Regions from separate parts of the Terrisporobacter glycolicus ATCC 14880 genome, predicted to be linked through region 4. Evidence: riboswitches for the same ligand, from Rfam matches in the RefSeq annotation. Region 4 holds a riboswitch; each other region holds the start of a gene.
The links. A riboswitch is a leader RNA that binds a small molecule or an ion and turns the genes downstream of it on or off. The one in region 4 is predicted to bind thiamine pyrophosphate.

Region 1 (4,220 bases), 1.2 Mb from region 4:
TTGTATTTTTAATAAAACAAAGTGAACACCTGCAAACAAAGCTATTATCACCATTGTTTTTGTATTTAATTTAAAGTCCTTAAGTTTAGATATATAATATATTACAGGTATTAAACATAAACCTAATATAAATGTATTTATCATTACCTCATCTCCTTGTAAGCCATATCCCAAAATGCCATTTCATATAAGCTACCTTTTATAAAAATATCTTTTAGTTTTTCTCTTTTATTATCGTCTATATTTTTACAAAGTTCGTTTGCCAAATCTATATTTTCATTGGCACACATTCTATATTCTTCACAAGAATATGACTCTATCCATGCAGCGTAATAATTATTTTCTAAATTGTCCTTATATATTTCTTTCATTTCTTTAGCTATATAATAATAACTCCACGCACATGGAAGTACTGCTATTATTAAATCTTGAATATCTCCTGTTAATGCTATGCTTTTCATAAAATTAGTATAGTTTTCATTTTCCCATTTTATATTATGTCTTTGAAGTGTTTTAATATCTTCACCTAGCTCTTTTAAATAAGCTATATGTGTAGCACTTTCATCTTCCATAATTCCATTTACACTATCTTTAAAAAACTTCATATGCTTTACGTCATTGCTTTTTATAAATCCCATGGAATAAACTTTAGCATAGTCTAGAAGATATAAATAATCTTGAACTAAATAGTCTCTAAATTTTTCTTTGTCTAAAGTTCCTTCTCCCATTTCTACTATAAAAGGATGTTTTAAATATTCATCCCATATTTTCTTACTTTCATTAAATAAATAATCTGATAATAACATAGCGTCCCCCTTTCTGCTATAATGAAAATTTAAGTTGTGCTAACTCAATTTTTCCATATTTATTGCAAGTATCTTCATTCAAAATAAACATTTCATCAAATAGTCTTGTTTTAAAGCTTCCTATTGATGGATTTTCTCTATTAGCTAACTCTCCACAAAGAGACATTACTAAAGTTCCCATTACTGCAGCATCTATTTTCTCTTCTGCACATGGTAAAAAACTTCCTATTAAAGATGTACTCATACAACCTGTACCTGTTATAAATTTAAGTTTTGGTGTTCCATTACTTATTTTATAAATTTTATCTCCATCACTGATTACATCAGTCTTTCCTGAAGCAACAACAACGCACTCAAGTTTTTTAGCCACCTCTTTAACAATAAATGATGCATCACTTCCATCATCAAAAGAATCTACACCTTTCCCTTTAACATCTAATCCACCTATAAACTGAATTTCCGATATATTGCCTCTTATTACATCAAATTTAACTTCATTTAATAATTTATTAGTTAAATCGGTTCTTGCCTTTGTAGCAAATACTCCTACTGGATCTAATATAACTGGCTTATTGTACTTATTTGCAGTTTTTCCAGCTAATACATATAAATCTAGTAGTTCACTATTCATAGTTCCAATATTAATAACTACACTGCTAGAAACTTTAACTATGTCATCCACTTCTTCATAAGAAAAACTCATTAGTGGACTTGCCCCTATAGCTAGTGTTGTATTAGCACAATCTGTTATAGTAACATTATTTGTATAGTGTAATACAAGTGGATTTATTTCCTTAACTTTTTTTAATAATTTATACATAATATCCCCCTATGTTTAATCAAATTTATAAAAATGATGTACCGGTCCTACTCCTTGACCTATATCAAAGCTATGCTTTATGGCTTCTGTAATATATTCTTTACTAAGTTTTACTGATTCTTTGATGTCATATCCTAATGCTAAGTGAGATGTAATAGCAGAAGATATAGTACACCCAGTTCCATGAGTATTTTTCTTATTAATTCTTTCGCATTTATAAACCTCAAAAGTGTCTTCTCCCATTAATACATCTACACAATCTCCATCTAAATGACCACCTTTCATAAGCACAAATTTAGATCCTAGATCAAGAATTGCTTTACCTACTTTTTTCATATCTTCAACTGTATTTATTTTTATATTGCTTATTTCCTCAGCTTCAGGAATATTTGGTGTTACTATATATGCCTTAGGTATAAGATATTTAATTAAATTATCTTTAGCTTCTGGTTTAAGAAGTGAATATCCACTTTTAGAGATCATAACCGGATCCACAACTAAATATTTACAAGGATATTTTTCTAATGATTCAACTATATCTTTAATTATTTCTGGAGAAGATACCATCCCTACCTTTATTGCTTTTGGTTGTATATCTTCACATACAGCTTTTATTTGTTCCTTAATTATTTTTGAGCTAAGTTCTTCTACATAAAAAACCCCTTGTGTATTTTGAGCTGTAATAGCTGTAATTACACTCATTCCATAGGTTCCTATAGCTGAAAATGTTTTTAAGTCTGCTTGTATTCCTGCCCCTCCAGATGAGTCTGAGCCTGCAATTGTTAAAGTTGGTATTTTGTAATTTTTCATATCTTTACTCCCTCTATTTTCAATGTTATATAATTTCTGAGCATAAAAAAATGCTATACCCGTAGGCATAGCATAATATAAACAAATTTAAAACCCTTGTATGGTTATAAAATTCATGGTGCTTTCCTACGCTGGCATTATCCAGATCAGGTACAAGGGTTGGTATAAACCTCTCAGCCAATGGCGCCCCTAGCAATTTATTTACTTTCAACTTCATTATAATACTTTTATAAAAATTGTCAACTTTTATTTATTTTTCCTATTCTTATTGAAAATTTATCTTTAACTTCATCTATAAACAATTCCGGATTATTTATTATCCATATTTTTTTAGATTTGCTTAATTTTTTAATATAATATTCTAATTTCATAGCTTGGCTTTTATTATCAATTTCAAAAAATATCTCTAATTTATCAAAACCATTAGCTCTAGTGTATTTAGAATTAATACCTTGCTTATGTTCTTCCATACGCCTTATTATATCTGTAGTATAACCTGTATATAGAGTATTATTTTTGCATTTAATTATATATGTATAGCACATAAATCTCCCCCAGTATTTTTATACTTTTTATTATACCCTATAAGCACTGTAGAAAACAAAATTTTTAACTAAAAAAGAGTTATCAAAATTTGATAACTCTTAAATAAGTACTATTCAACTTTTATTGCATCTACTGGACAGCTTTCTTCTGCATCCTTAGCATCATCTTCTGAACCTGATGGAACAGTATCCACTATTACATGAGATAAACCATCATCACCCATTTCAAATACTTCTGGACATACAGATGGACAAACACCACATCCTATACATAAGTCTTTATCTACATATGCTTTCATTTCTTACCTCCAAATATAAATTTCAATATCGTATATATTATTATCAGTTTATAATAAAATAATACATTAGACTGTATGTATTTCTAGTATGTTTTGTCTAAAACATAATTAATTATTGGCATTATAGTTCGTTTATTACTTCTATCAATACACCTATATTTTTCTAATTTTATCATTTCAAAAGATTGATTTTTATTTATGCTCTTTTTGAATTTTGTTTTATCTATTCTTGTTAAATCATTAAAATCAATACAACCTTGCAAGAAAAAGAACTTCATTTGTTTTTTAATTTCTTCATCTTCAAAATTATGTTCAACTATATCTTCCCTACTTTGCATATTCATACTAACACAAAATAAAACTATATTTTTATTTTTCAAAATCTGATACTTTTCTTCTATATAGTCTGCCAAACATATTTTAGAATTATATATGGGGCTACCAAATATAATTGTTTTATATTTTAATAAATCCCATCTTCCAACGTCAGATATTTCGTACAAATCTGCATTTAGTTTTATGGCTAACCATCCAGCATATTTCATAGTACATCCATATTTAGTTTTATACACAATGGCTATTTTTTTATCATAAGGCACAATAATCCCTCCATATTTTTATATATTAAAAATATGGAGGGATTATGAATTCTTTAATGAATTATAAAAACATTTTTTCTCCTAAAATTGAAAATGACTGTAAAGCCAAATAGACTCTAATATCTAAAGAAGTATGATTATTTTTTATTATTTCTTTTGCTTCTTCCTTTGAAACTAAAACTGCTTCGATATCTTCATCATCTTCTAAAAACTCACTGCTTATCTCACCTTCACATATACAATAAACAAAGGCTGCAGATTCATCTGTCATTCCTGGTGATAAATATACTTGGTTACAACTAAGATCTTTATTTATTTCGATTACATCTAAACCTGTCTCT
Region 2 (4,220 bases), 410 kb from region 4:
ATAAAAAAGAGCTACCCAAATCATAAGGTAACTCTATTTACAATTTAGCACAAAACAATTACCAAATAGCCACATGACCATCACATCTTTTTTCTGTGGCGCAAACATAAGACCCAGCTTCAATATTTTTTAATATAATCTGTCCCTTACCCATATTTGTGAAGTCTTCCATAACTTTAATATGATGACCTTTTTCCATAAGTCCTTGTACAATTGCTTCATTCATATCACTTTCAACTTCAATGTCTTTGTTTTTAATCCATTGCCAACGAGGCGCATCTAATGCTTCTTGAGGATTCATATTAAAATCAATCAAATTAGTAAGAACTTGCAACTGTCCTTGAGGTTGCATAAATGCACCCATTACACCAAATGCCCCTACAGCTTCATTATCCTTGCATAAAAATCCTGGTATAATTGTGTGGTATGGCTTTTTAAATGGTTTTACCACATTAACATGATTTTTATCTAAACTAAAGTTGTTTCCCCTATTATGAAGGGCTATTCCTGTACTTGGAACTACTAATCCTGATCCAAATTCTGTGTAATTGCTTTGTATGTATGACACCATATTTCCATCTTTGTCACCGCTACACAAATATACTGTTCCTGGTGAATAAGGATCTCCACATATAGGTTCAATAGCCTTATCTCCTATTAAGCTTCTTCTTTTCTTTGCATAATCTTCATTTAGTAATTCTTCAACCTTTACTTCCATTTCTTTTATATCTGTTACATAAGTTTTGCTATCAGCAAAGGCAAGTTTTAAACTTTCTATAATTTTATGGTAATTATCTACATGTTCTTTATCACTATGCAAATTAAGCCCCTTTAATATATTTAAAGCCATAAGCACTGTTATTCCATGACCATTTGGTGGTATTTCAAAAACCTCATATCCTTTGTACTCTGTGCTAATTGGCTCCATCCACTGAGGATAAAATTTCTCCAGATCACTTTTTCTAATAAATCCATTGTACTTTCTAGAGAACTCATCTATTTCATCTGCCAAACTTCCTCTATAGAAACTTTCACCGTTGCTTCTTCCTATTTCCTCAAGAGTTTCTGCCATGTCTTCACACCTGAAAATTTCTCCAGCCTTAGGAGCTCTTCCTAATTTACCAAAAGTTTCAAACCAGTACTTATACTCTTCCCCCTGTAAGTTTTCTTCGTATTCATCATAAACTTTCTGCCATAAATTTGATACAGTTTGTCCCACAGCATAGCCATTTCTAGCATATTCTATGGCACTTTTCAAACATTCTAATAAACTTAACTTTCCGTATTTTTCATTAAGTTCTCCCCATGCAGCAGGTATTCCAGGAACTGTCACAGCACCAAATCCATACTTAGGCATAGATTCCATCCCCTCATATTCTTCCAACTTCATTTTCTCCGGTGCAAATCCGCTGGAATTTAATCCATAAAGCTTCTTTTCTTCTTCTATCCATACTAATGCATAAGCATCCCCACCAATTCCACATCCTGTAGGCTCAACAACAGTAAGACAAGCTGCCGTAGCTATGGCTGCATCTACTGCATTGCCACCCTTTTTCAAAATTTCCAAACCAGCCTGAGCTGCAATTGGCGTTGATGTTGCCACTGCTCCATTTTTTCCATAAACTATATTTCTTATGGAATTATATTTATTATTAATTGAAGTTAAATTCATATTTTTCCCCCCCAGTTATAATATTAATTTACTACATATATATATTGTATATTATATAACAATGAACTATATGGTTTTATCCTTAAATTGACTGTTGACAATCTTTTTAAATAAACTATAATGAAGTTAAAAGTAAATATTTGCTAGGGGTGCCTTTATTGGCTGAGAGGTTTTGCCGACCCTTGTACCTGATCTGGATAATACCAGCGTAGGAAAGCTATATACTTTATTTCTCATAAAGAGTATCAGGGATTAAATTTGATTATATATGCTATGCCTACGGGTATAGCATTTTTTTATGTATTTATATATGTAATTATAAAAAGGAGGAATAATAATGGTTATAGCAGACGTGGCAGTAATGCCTCTTAGACCTTATACAGGTGAGGAGGAAATGTACAAAGTAGTAGATGCTTGCATCGAAAAAGTAAAGGAAAGTGGTCTTAAGTATGAAATCGGTGCCATGAGTACAACATTTGAAGGGGAATTTGATGAAGTTTTTGATTTAATAAAAGTAATGCACAAAATACCCTTTCAACTAGGATGTGAAAGAGTCATCACAGTTGCTAGGGTTGACGAGAAAGCTGGAGGCCTAACAATTGAGAACAAACTTAGAAATCACAGATAAGATTAAAAATTATATTTATCCACTTATAACGTTTGTAAGTATTTTATTATTATGGCAGTTTATTGTGGTAAGTAATGATATACCTCAATATATTATGCCTGCACCAAGCAAAATAATAAAAGTTTTTAGCACAGATTTTGCAAACTTGCAAATGCATGCTTTAGTTACTTTAAATGAATCTGTTTTAGGATTTATTTATTCCATATTATTGGCATTAGCAATAGGTACAATTATGGACTTTGTTCCATTTATAAAGAAATGTTTCTATCCTATAATGCTAGTATCTCAAATGATACCAACAATAACCATAGCTCCACTACTTATAATATGGTTTGGATTTGATTCATTACCAAAAATAATCATGGTAATGACTACTTGTTTCTTCCCCATATTAATAAATTTTGTGGATGGTATGGAAAATATAGATAAAGACTATATAAATTTATTCAAAACTATGGATGCCAGCAAACTAAATACATTTATTCATTTAAAACTTCCCATGTCTTTGGAAAGCTTATTTACAGGCTTAAAAATTTCAGCTACTTATGCCTTTGTTGCTGCAACAGTTGCTGAGTGGCTTGGTGGAAGTGTAGGGCTTGGTGTTTATATGGTAAGAGCAAAAAGTGCATATGCTTTGGACAAAGTATTTGCATCTACAATTTTAGTAATAATCTTTAGTTTAATATTTGTAATGGGTATAAATATTTTGAAGAAAATAATATTAAAACACAAGTACAAAGGAGAATAAAATGAAGTTTAAAAAAAGCATATCATTAATGACAGCTGCACTACTTACTATAGGTTTAGTGACAGGTTGCTCAAAGAAAAGTACTGAAAAAAAAGAAGGAAACTCAGATTTACAAAAGGTTACTGTAGTTCTTGACTGGACTCCAAATACTAACCATACAGGATTATATGTTGCTTTAGATAAAGGATATTACAAAGAACAAGGTTTAGATGTGGAAATAATTCAACCATCTGATGGTACTGCTACTACTATAGTTGCCACAGGAAAAGCTGATTTTGGTGTAAGTTATCAAGAAGATGTTACTTATGCAAAAACTAGTGAAGACCCACTTCCAATAAAATCTATAGCTACAATTATTCAACACAATACTTCTGGGTTTGCATCTCCAGCAAACAAAAAAATTAAAACTGTAAAAGATTTTGAAAACAAAACTTACGGTGGATGGGGATCAGAATCAGAAAAAGCTACTTTAAATGCAATTATGACTAACAACGGTGCTGATTTTAGCAAAATCAAAATAGTAGATATAGGAAAAGATGATTTCTTCACAGCTACTAAAGGTGACATAGATATAGCTAATATTTTCGAAGGTTGGACAGGTGTAGAGGCAAAGCTTCGTGGGGAAGATATAAACTTTGTAGCTACTAAGGATTTAGACAAAAGATTAGACTACTATACTCCTCTTTTAATAACTAGTGAAAAAATAATAAATGAAAATCCAGACCTTGCTAAGAAGTTTTTAGCTGCAACAAGCAAAGGATACCAAGATTGTGTTAAAAATCCTGAAGAAAGTGCAAAAATATTATTAAAACATGCTCCTGAAATAAACGAAGACTTAGCTATTGAAAGTCAAAAGTATTTAGCTGATAAATATATAGATGACGCTTCTAAATGGGGCGAAATGAAAGATAGTGTTTGGAATAATTACACTGATTTCATGAAAGAATATAAATTAATAAACAAGGATATGAAAGCAAGTGATGCATATACAAATGAATTCTTACCAAACTAATAAAAAAATTATTATTAGTAATTTATCAAAAAAATACAAAGATAAGCTTATTTTAAAAGATATTGATTTACATGTTTATGATGAAGAGATTGTTTCCATTATAGGTCCTAGTGGTTGTGGTAAAAGTACTATTTTCAACATACTTTCCAACTTAACAACT
Region 3 (4,220 bases), 1.8 Mb from region 4:
GAAACTTTCCCAACACATATAGCAGGGCTTCCTGTTGTAGTTAATATAAATTGTCACTCTGCTAGACATAAGCAAGTGATTATATAGGAGGGAAAATATGATAGAGTTAAAAGCACCTTTTAAAAATGAAGATATAGAGAAATTAGTTTGTGGAGATGTTGTTAAAATTAGTGGTGTAATTTATACTGGAAGAGATGCAGCTCACAAAAGAATGATAAACTCAATACATAATAAAGAAGAGCTACCATTTGATGTAAATGGAGCAGGAATTTACTATGTGGGGCCATCACCTAGTAAAGAGGGGCAAATAATTGGCTCAGCTGGACCAACTACAAGTTATAGAATGGATGACTTAACAGTACCTTTATTAGAGTTGGGCCTAAAAGTTATGATTGGTAAAGGAAAAAGAAGAGAAGAAGTAGTAAGTTCTATGATAAAAAATAAAGCTGTGTATTTGGCAGCTATTGGTGGAGCAGGAGCATATATTTCTCATGCTATTAAAAAATGTGAAGTAATAGCTTATGAAGATTTAGGACCAGAAGCAGTTAGAAGATTAGAGGTTGAAGGCTTACAGTTAATTGTTGCTATAGACTCTTATGGTAACAATATATATGAAAAAGGAAGAGCAATGTTTGCAAAAGAATCAGAATAAATTTAAAAACTAATAATTTGTCAGATGTTATAAAGGAGAAGTAAAATGAGTAATAAGAATTTTGCACAATTAGCATTAGAAATGCACGAAAATCACGGAGGAAAGGTTAGCATACAGAGTAAGGTTGAAGTAAAATGCAAAGATGATTTATCTACTGCATATACTCCTGGTGTTGCAGAGCCTTGTTTAAAAATAAAAGAAAATCCAGAAGATGTCTATAAATATACTTGTAAAAGTAATATGGTGGCAGTGGTTAGTGATGGAACTGCAGTTTTAGGTCTTGGAAATATAGGTGCTGCTGCTTCGATTCCTGTAATGGAAGGAAAATCAATATTATTTAAAGAATTTGGCAACGTAGATGCTTTTCCAATATGTATAAACACTATTGATATTGATGATATAGTAAAAACAGTTAAATTATTAGAACCTGTATTTGGTGGAATTAACTTAGAAGATATAAATTCACCTAGATGTATAGAAATAGAAAATAGATTGAAAGAAGAATTAGATATTCCGGTATTCCATGATGATCAACATGGTACAGCAATAATTGTTTCTGCAGGAATATTAAATGCAGTTAAATTATCAGGAAAGAAAATTGAGGACTTGGAAATAGTTATAAATGGTGCAGGATCAGCAGGTATGGCCATAGCTAAAATGTTACTTAACTTAAATGTTAAAAATGTAGTTTTATGTGATATTAATGGTGCAATACATAAAGATTCTGCGGATATAAATTGGGCACAAAAAGAAATGGTGAAAGTGACTAATAAATATGGTGAAAAAGGAAGTTTAGTAGATATCATAAAAGATAAAGATGTATTTATAGGGGTATCTGCGCCTAAGATGGTCACAAAAGAAATGGTTGAAACTATGGCAGATAAACCAATAGTATTTGCTATGGCAAACCCAACTCCAGAAATATTCCCTGATGAAGCTAAAGCAGGAGGCGCATTTATAGTGGGTACTGGTCGTTCAGACTTCCCTAACCAAGTTAACAATGTTCTTGCTTTCCCTGGAATTTTCAGAGGAGCATTAGATGTTAGAGCAAGAGAAATAAATGAAGAAATGAAGGTTGCAGCAGCTTATGCCATAGCAAATGTAGTTAGTGACGAAGAATTAACTCCAGATTATGTACTTCCAGATGCTTTCAATAAAAATGTAGTAGAAAATGTGGCAAAAGCAGTAAGAGAAGCTGCTATAAAAACTGGTGTTGCAAGAATATAAATATAATTATTACAAGCATAAAAATATTTTGATTTGAAAAAATTAAATTTAAGTACTACAATTAAAACAAATTGAAAAGTTTTACCTAGGGGTGCCCTAAAAGGCTGAGAGATGGAAACATTAACCCTTATACCTGATCTGGATAATACCAGCGTAGGAAAGAGTAGAGTGTTATATAATGAAATATGTGAATTTTCACATATGATATGTGATTACTACAAGCTTTACCTACGGGTAAGGCTTTTTTTATTGAAACAAAAAAGTGAGGAGGTGTAACGATGAAGGTAAATGGAAAAGTAGTAGAATTCCAAAATAATAAAACTGTATTAGATTTATTAAATGATTACAACTTAAACAAAGATAGAGTTGTTGTAGAGATAAACTTAGAAATATTAGAAAATGAGCAATATGAAAATTATGTATTAAAAGAGCATGATGTAATAGAAATTATTAGCTTTATTGGTGGTGGTTGATTTGAAAATATTTGTTAATGAAATAGAAAGAGAAGTTGAAAATGATATAAGTGTTTTTAAAATTAAAGATATTTTTAATAAGTTTAGTGATGTTGTAGTTTTAAATGGATTTCCTACTAAAAAAAATGAAATATTAAAAGAAAATGATAGAGTAACTTTAATAGAAAAAGGAAAGAAACCATCTATGAATGAACTAGAAAATCTTATGATTGCAAGGCATACACCAAAAGTACATGAAAAATTAAAAGGAGGAAAGATAGCTATTTTGGGCATTGGTGGTCTAGGTTCTAATATAGCTATCTCTCTAGCTAGAATAGGTGTAGGTAAGTTGATTTTGGTTGATTATGATGTTGTAGAACCTTCCAATTTAAATAGACAACAATATTTTATTGATGATATTGGAAAATACAAAACAAAAGCAATGAAAGAACATTTAGATAAAATTAATCCTTTCATAGAGGTTGAAATACATAATTCTTATATTACTAAAGAAAATATGAATTTTTTATATGAAGTAGATATAATAATTGAAGCTTTAGATGATCCAAATTGTAAAGCTGAAATAAGTAATTTTGTTTTGCTTCATATGAGAGAAAAATATTTAATAGCATCTTCTGGCATGGCAGGATATTATGACTCAAATATTATTGTGACAAAGAAAATAAGAGAAAAATTTTATATATGTGGTGATTTTGTACATGAAGCAAAAGAAGGTGAGGGGTTAATGGCACCTCGTGTGGCAATCTGTGCAAATCATATGGCTAATTTAGCAAGTAAAATACTTATAGATTATATTTAGGGGGATAAATTAATGGATAAATTAATATTAGGTGGACATGAGTTTGATAGTAGACTTTTAATTGGGACAGGAAAATATGGGTCTAATGAAATACTTCCAAAAGTAATAGAAGAAAGTGGTAGTGAAATAATAACTATGGCACTAAGAAGAGTTGATTTAGATAACTCTAATGAAAATATTCTTACATATGTACCTAAAAATATGACAATCCTTCCAAACACATCAGGAGCAACAACGGCCGAAGAAGCTGTAAGAATAGCAAGAATATCTCGTAAAATGGGATGTGGAAATTTTATAAAAATAGAAGTAATTTCAGATACTAGATACTTATTACCAGATAATGAAGAAACAATAAAAGCAACTAAAATTCTTGCAGATGAAGGATTTGTAGTACTTCCTTATATGAGTCCAGATTTATATGCAGGAAGAAGATTAATAGAAGCAGGCGCTGCTGCAGTTATGCCACTAGGTGCACCGATTGGTTCAAATAGAGGTCTTAAAATGAAAGAGATGATAAGAATAATGATAGAAGAACTGGATATTCCAATTATTGTTGATGCAGGTATAGGAAAGCCTTCACAAGCTATGGAGGCAATGGAAATGGGAGCTGCAGCAGTTTTAGTAAATACAGCAATATCATCAGCTGGTGATCCTATAGCTATGGGAAAAGCATTTAAAATGGCAGTAGAGGGTGGTCGTGTAGCATTTATTGCAAAAACTGGATCTGTATCAGAATTTGCAAATGCATCTTCTCCTCTTACTGGTTTTTTAGGGAACTTATAGGAGGTATCTAAAATGAGTTTTTATGAGGTAATAGAAGAATATAAAGATTTTGATTTTGATGGATATTTTGAGAAAGTAAGTGATAATGATGTACTAAGAAGTTTATCAAAGGATAAGCTAAATCACAAAGATTTACTTAATTTACTTTCGCCTACAGCAAAAAAGCATTTAGAAGTAATGGCTCAAAAGGCTAGTAAGTTAGCATTACAATATTGTGGTAAAACTGCAACTTTATATACTCCTATTTATATTGCAAACTACTGTGAAAATCACTGTGTTTATTGTG
Region 4 (4,220 bases):
GGACTTTTAGATGATAAAAAGTGGATTGTAAATGGAGATATATATTTTAAAAATAAATTCTTACCTTATAGAAATAATACTGAGATGAATAAGTTTAGAGGAAATCATATAGCTATGATTACGCAAAACCCAATGAGTGCATTTAATCCATTAAGAACTATAGGTTATCATTTTATTGAAACACTATTATCCCATGAAAAAACTACTAAGTGTGAAATAGAAGAAAAGGCAATGAATATATTAGAAAAAATGCATATTTCAAACCCTAAAAATGTATTAGATAGCTATCCTTTTCAGTTAAGTGGAGGAATGCTTCAAAGGGTAATGATAGCTTTAGCTGTAATATTAGAACCGGAAATAATAATAGCTGATGAGCCTACTACAGCTTTGGATTTAACAGTACAACGTGAGATTATAAATATATTAGCACATATTCAAGATACTTTAGGAACATCTATAATATTAGTATCTCATGACCTTAGTATAATATCGGAATTGGCAGATGAAGTATTAGTTATATATGGAGGAACTATAGTTGAAAAAGCGTCTGTTGATGAAATATTGAATAATCCTAAACATCCATATACAAATGCATTAATACAATCAAGGCCTAAATTTTCGAAAAATAGATTGCCAATGTTGGAAGGAACACCACCAAGTTTGTTTGAAAGAGGAAATGGGTGTGAGTTTTATAGTAGATGTAATGCTAGAGAGAAAATTTGTAAAAATAATAATGTGGATATTATAAATATAAATGAAAATCATCAAGTAAAATGTGTATTATTTAAGGAGGCTATAAAAAATTGTGGAACTGCTTAGTATTAAAGATGTAGAAAAAGTATATAGATTAAAAAATAAAGAAGAAGTAAGAGCTTTAGATGGAGTAAGTTTTACTGTTAAAAAAGGTGAATGTGTTGGATTAGTAGGAGAAAGTGGGTGTGGAAAAAGTACTTTAGGAAAACTTATTGTAGGATTAGAAGAGTGTTCACAAGGAAAAATAGTATTTAAGAATAAAAATGTAAAAAATATTACAAGAAAAGATAAGTATAGAAGAGATTTACAGATGGTATTTCAAGATAGTTTAGCAGCAGTAAATAGAAAAAATACAATTGAAGAGATAATATGTGAACCTTTGAAAAATTTTAATAAATTATCTAAAAGTGAAATTAATCTAAAAGTTGAAGAACTGTTAACTAAAGTTGGAATTGATTATAAGGATAAATATAAATTTCCAAGCCAGTTTAGTGGAGGTCAATTACAACGTATATGTATTGCTAGAGCATTAGCTTTGGAGCCAGACTTATTAGTATTGGATGAGCCTCTTAGTAGTTTAGATGTATCAATTCAAGCTCAAATACTTAACTTGCTTTCTGATCTAAAAGATGAATCAGAATTAACTTATATATTAATATCTCATGATTTAGAGGCAGTATATTATTTGGCAGATTCTTTAGTGATAATGTACAAGGGGAAAGTAATGGAAGAGCTGCAAAATGTAGAAGATATTCACAAGATGAAACACCCTTATACAATAAAATTATTATCATCATCATATGAATATGGAAAAAATATGTCTAAAGATTTTATTGAAAAGATTAATAATGATGATGGGGTTACGTTTGGATGCCCATATTATAGAAGGTGTAATAGCTCTAAGCCTATATGTAAGATAGATTGTCCAGAGCTTACGGAAATATCTGATGGGCATAAGATAGCATGTCATTTAAATGCATAGTTTAATAATTGTAAATAATAAATAGCTATATAAAAAAATCTATAATGTTGAAGTTAATACAATATAGTGCTAGAATAAAGTTAAAATAAAATATTTAGGGGAGCTGTTGCTGAGATTGAATTTTTAAATTCTAAACCCTTTGAACCTGTTTGGATAATGCCGACGTAGGGAGATTAAGTATTGTATATATTTTGTTTTAACATTTTATTGTTAATGACATTATTTATTAATTTTGATTAAAAGTCGTACATTTATTGTACGACTTTTTATATTAAGAGAATCTTTCTTATTTTGCGTAATTATTGCCAAAGTAAGAAAGATTTTTTTATTTAAAAAATTTTATAAAGGTAAGATGAAAGGGGAAATAAAATGAGTTACACAACACAGATGGATGCAGCAAGAAAGGGAATAATAACAGAAGAATTGAAAAAAGTAGCGACATATGAAAATATGGATGTTCAAGAATTACTTGATTTAGTAGGAACAGGTAAAGTCGTAATACCAGCTAATAAAAATCATAAATCATTAAAACCTTATGGAATAGGTAAAAAATTAAAAACAAAAATTAATGTAAACTTAGGTACTTCTAAAGATTGCCTTGATACAAGTATAGAAATGGAAAAAGTTATGAATGCAGTAAACTTAGGTGCAGAAGCTATAATGGATCTAAGTTCTTTTGGAGATACTCAAACATTTAGAAGAAAATTAATAGATGAATGCCCTGCAATGATAGGTACAGTGCCTATATATGATGCAGTAGTATATTATAATAAGCCGTTAAAGAAGATAACTGCAAAAGAATGGTTAGATATTGTTAGAATGCATGCAGAAGATGGTGTAGATTTTTTAACTCTTCATTGTGGAGTTAACAAGCATACAGCAGAAAGATTTAAAAAATCTAATAGACTTACTAATATAGTTTCTAGGGGAGGGTCTATTATATTTGCATGGATGGAGTTGACAGGAAATGAAAACCCTTTCTATGAATATTATGATGAAATATTAAATATTTGTGAAAAACATGATGTTACGATAAGTTTAGGAGATGCTTGTAGACCTGGAAGTATTGCAGATGCAGGGGACGTATCTCAAATTGAGGAGTTAGTTACACTTGGAGAATTGACTAGTAGAGCTTGGGAGAAAAATGTTCAGGTTATGATAGAAGGTCCTGGGCACATGCCATTAAATCAAATAAAAGCTAATATGGAAATAGAAGAAACTGTTTGCAAAGGAGCACCTTTCTACGTTTTAGGTCCTCTAGTTACTGATGTGGCACCAGGTTATGATCATATAACAGCTGCTATAGGAGGAGCTATTGCAGCTACTTATGGAGCATCATTCTTATGTTATGTAACTCCAGCAGAACATTTAAGACTACCAACAGTAGAAGATGTAAAAGAAGGAATAATTGCATCTAAGATAGCAGCTCATGCAGCGGATATAGCAAAAGGAGTTAAAGGTGCGACTGATTGGGATAATGAAATGAGTAAAGCTAGAAGAGATTTAGATTGGGAAAAAATGTTTGATTTAGCTATAGATAGTGAAAAAGCAAGAAGATACAGAACAGAATCTAAACCAGAAAATGAAGATACTTGCACAATGTGTGGGAAAATGTGTGCAGTTAGAAATATAAATAAGATATTAAAAGGTGAAGATGTAGATATTATGGATTAATTAAAAAATACCTTAAAATAGCTTATAAAAGTCTATTTTAAGGTATTTTTATTTTGTTTATACTTGTTGTTTTATATAGTATTGCTTAGAGATTCATCTTTTTTGCTGTAAATATATCTCTTAAAGTAAACTAAAAGAACACCGGTAACTGGTACGGCTAACAATATACCTAAAAACCCTGTATATTTTCCAGCAAATGTTACAGCTAATATTGTTAATATTGGTGGTACGCCAACTTGTTTTCCAACAAAATGAGGCTCTAATATGGCACTTTCTAATTGTTGAACCACTATCATAATTACTAAAACTAAAATAGCTTTATTAATAGAGAAGAATAAGTTAGTAACAACAGCTATAATAGTACCTAAAATAGGTCCGAAGAAAGGGATCATATTAGTTACACCAGCAATTATTCCTATAAATAATGCATATCTAGAACCTGTTAATGCAAGTACTATAGTACAGATAATACCGTAAATTGTAGAATCCATAGCTTTTGCTACTATATATACACCAATATTATTATCCAATATATTAACAAACTCTTTTACTTTAAAATAATGTTGTTTTAATATTTTTTGAAAAAATAAGCTTATAACTTTAATATATTTTTCCTTCGATAAAAGTAGATAAACTGAGATAACTAAACCAAGGACAATATTTATAGTATAAGATACGATTATACTCATTAAATTGATAATAAAGTTACTAACAGTAGATGCTGTAAAGCTTGATACTGGAATTAAAACCTTGGTAATAAAATCATTAATTTGTGCTTTAATGTCTGGATTATTAATATCAAATTCAAATT

Region 1: linked by a shared signal. The riboswitch ahead of thiD (bifunctional hydroxymethylpyrimidine kinase/phosphomethylpyrimidine kinase) and the one ahead of thiC (phosphomethylpyrimidine synthase ThiC) in region 4 are both predicted to bind thiamine pyrophosphate.
Region 2: linked by a shared signal. The riboswitch ahead of TEGL_RS16910 (MTH1187 family thiamine-binding protein) and the one ahead of thiC (phosphomethylpyrimidine synthase ThiC) in region 4 are both predicted to bind thiamine pyrophosphate.
Region 3: linked by a shared signal. The riboswitch ahead of thiS (sulfur carrier protein ThiS) and the one ahead of thiC (phosphomethylpyrimidine synthase ThiC) in region 4 are both predicted to bind thiamine pyrophosphate.

The regions. Positions count from the first base shown of each region.
Region 1 covers NZ_CP117523.1:1,862,379-1,866,598, reverse strand. Annotated here, with positions in the region: gene thiT (energy-coupled thiamine transporter ThiT) at 1-144, opposite strand, end outside; gene tenA (thiaminase II) at 144-806, opposite strand; gene thiM (hydroxyethylthiazole kinase) at 823-1,626, opposite strand; gene thiD (bifunctional hydroxymethylpyrimidine kinase/phosphomethylpyrimidine kinase) at 1,642-2,436, opposite strand; TPP riboswitch at 2,543-2,637, opposite strand; gene TEGL_RS09270 (GIY-YIG nuclease family protein) at 2,676-2,981, opposite strand; gene TEGL_RS09265 (ferredoxin) at 3,092-3,280, opposite strand; gene TEGL_RS09260 (flavodoxin domain-containing protein) at 3,364-3,879, opposite strand; gene TEGL_RS09255 (NUDIX hydrolase) at 3,941-4,220, opposite strand, start outside.
Region 2 covers NZ_CP117523.1:3,458,770-3,462,989, forward strand. Annotated here, with positions in the region: gene ggt (gamma-glutamyltransferase) at 59-1,672, opposite strand; TPP riboswitch at 1,808-1,904, shown strand; gene TEGL_RS16910 (MTH1187 family thiamine-binding protein) at 2,010-2,300, shown strand; gene TEGL_RS16915 (ABC transporter permease) at 2,272-3,048, shown strand; gene TEGL_RS16920 (ABC transporter substrate-binding protein) at 3,050-4,060, shown strand; gene TEGL_RS16925 (ABC transporter ATP-binding protein) at 4,041-4,220, shown strand, end outside.
Region 3 covers NZ_CP117523.1:858,135-862,354, forward strand. Annotated here, with positions in the region: gene TEGL_RS04335 (fumarate hydratase) at 1-87, shown strand, start outside; gene TEGL_RS04340 (Fe-S-containing hydro-lyase) at 98-652, shown strand; gene TEGL_RS04345 (NAD(P)-dependent malic enzyme) at 698-1,879, shown strand; TPP riboswitch at 1,957-2,057, shown strand; gene thiS (sulfur carrier protein ThiS) at 2,158-2,352, shown strand; gene thiF (sulfur carrier protein ThiS adenylyltransferase ThiF) at 2,345-3,151, shown strand; gene TEGL_RS04360 (thiazole synthase) at 3,164-3,934, shown strand; gene thiH (2-iminoacetate synthase ThiH) at 3,947-4,220, shown strand, end outside.
Region 4 covers NZ_CP117523.1:3,050,864-3,055,083, reverse strand. Annotated here, with positions in the region: gene TEGL_RS15085 (ABC transporter ATP-binding protein) at 1-819, shown strand, start outside; gene TEGL_RS15080 (ABC transporter ATP-binding protein) at 806-1,735, shown strand; TPP riboswitch at 1,822-1,923, shown strand; gene thiC (phosphomethylpyrimidine synthase ThiC) at 2,105-3,409, shown strand; gene TEGL_RS15070 (AI-2E family transporter) at 3,481-4,220, opposite strand, start outside.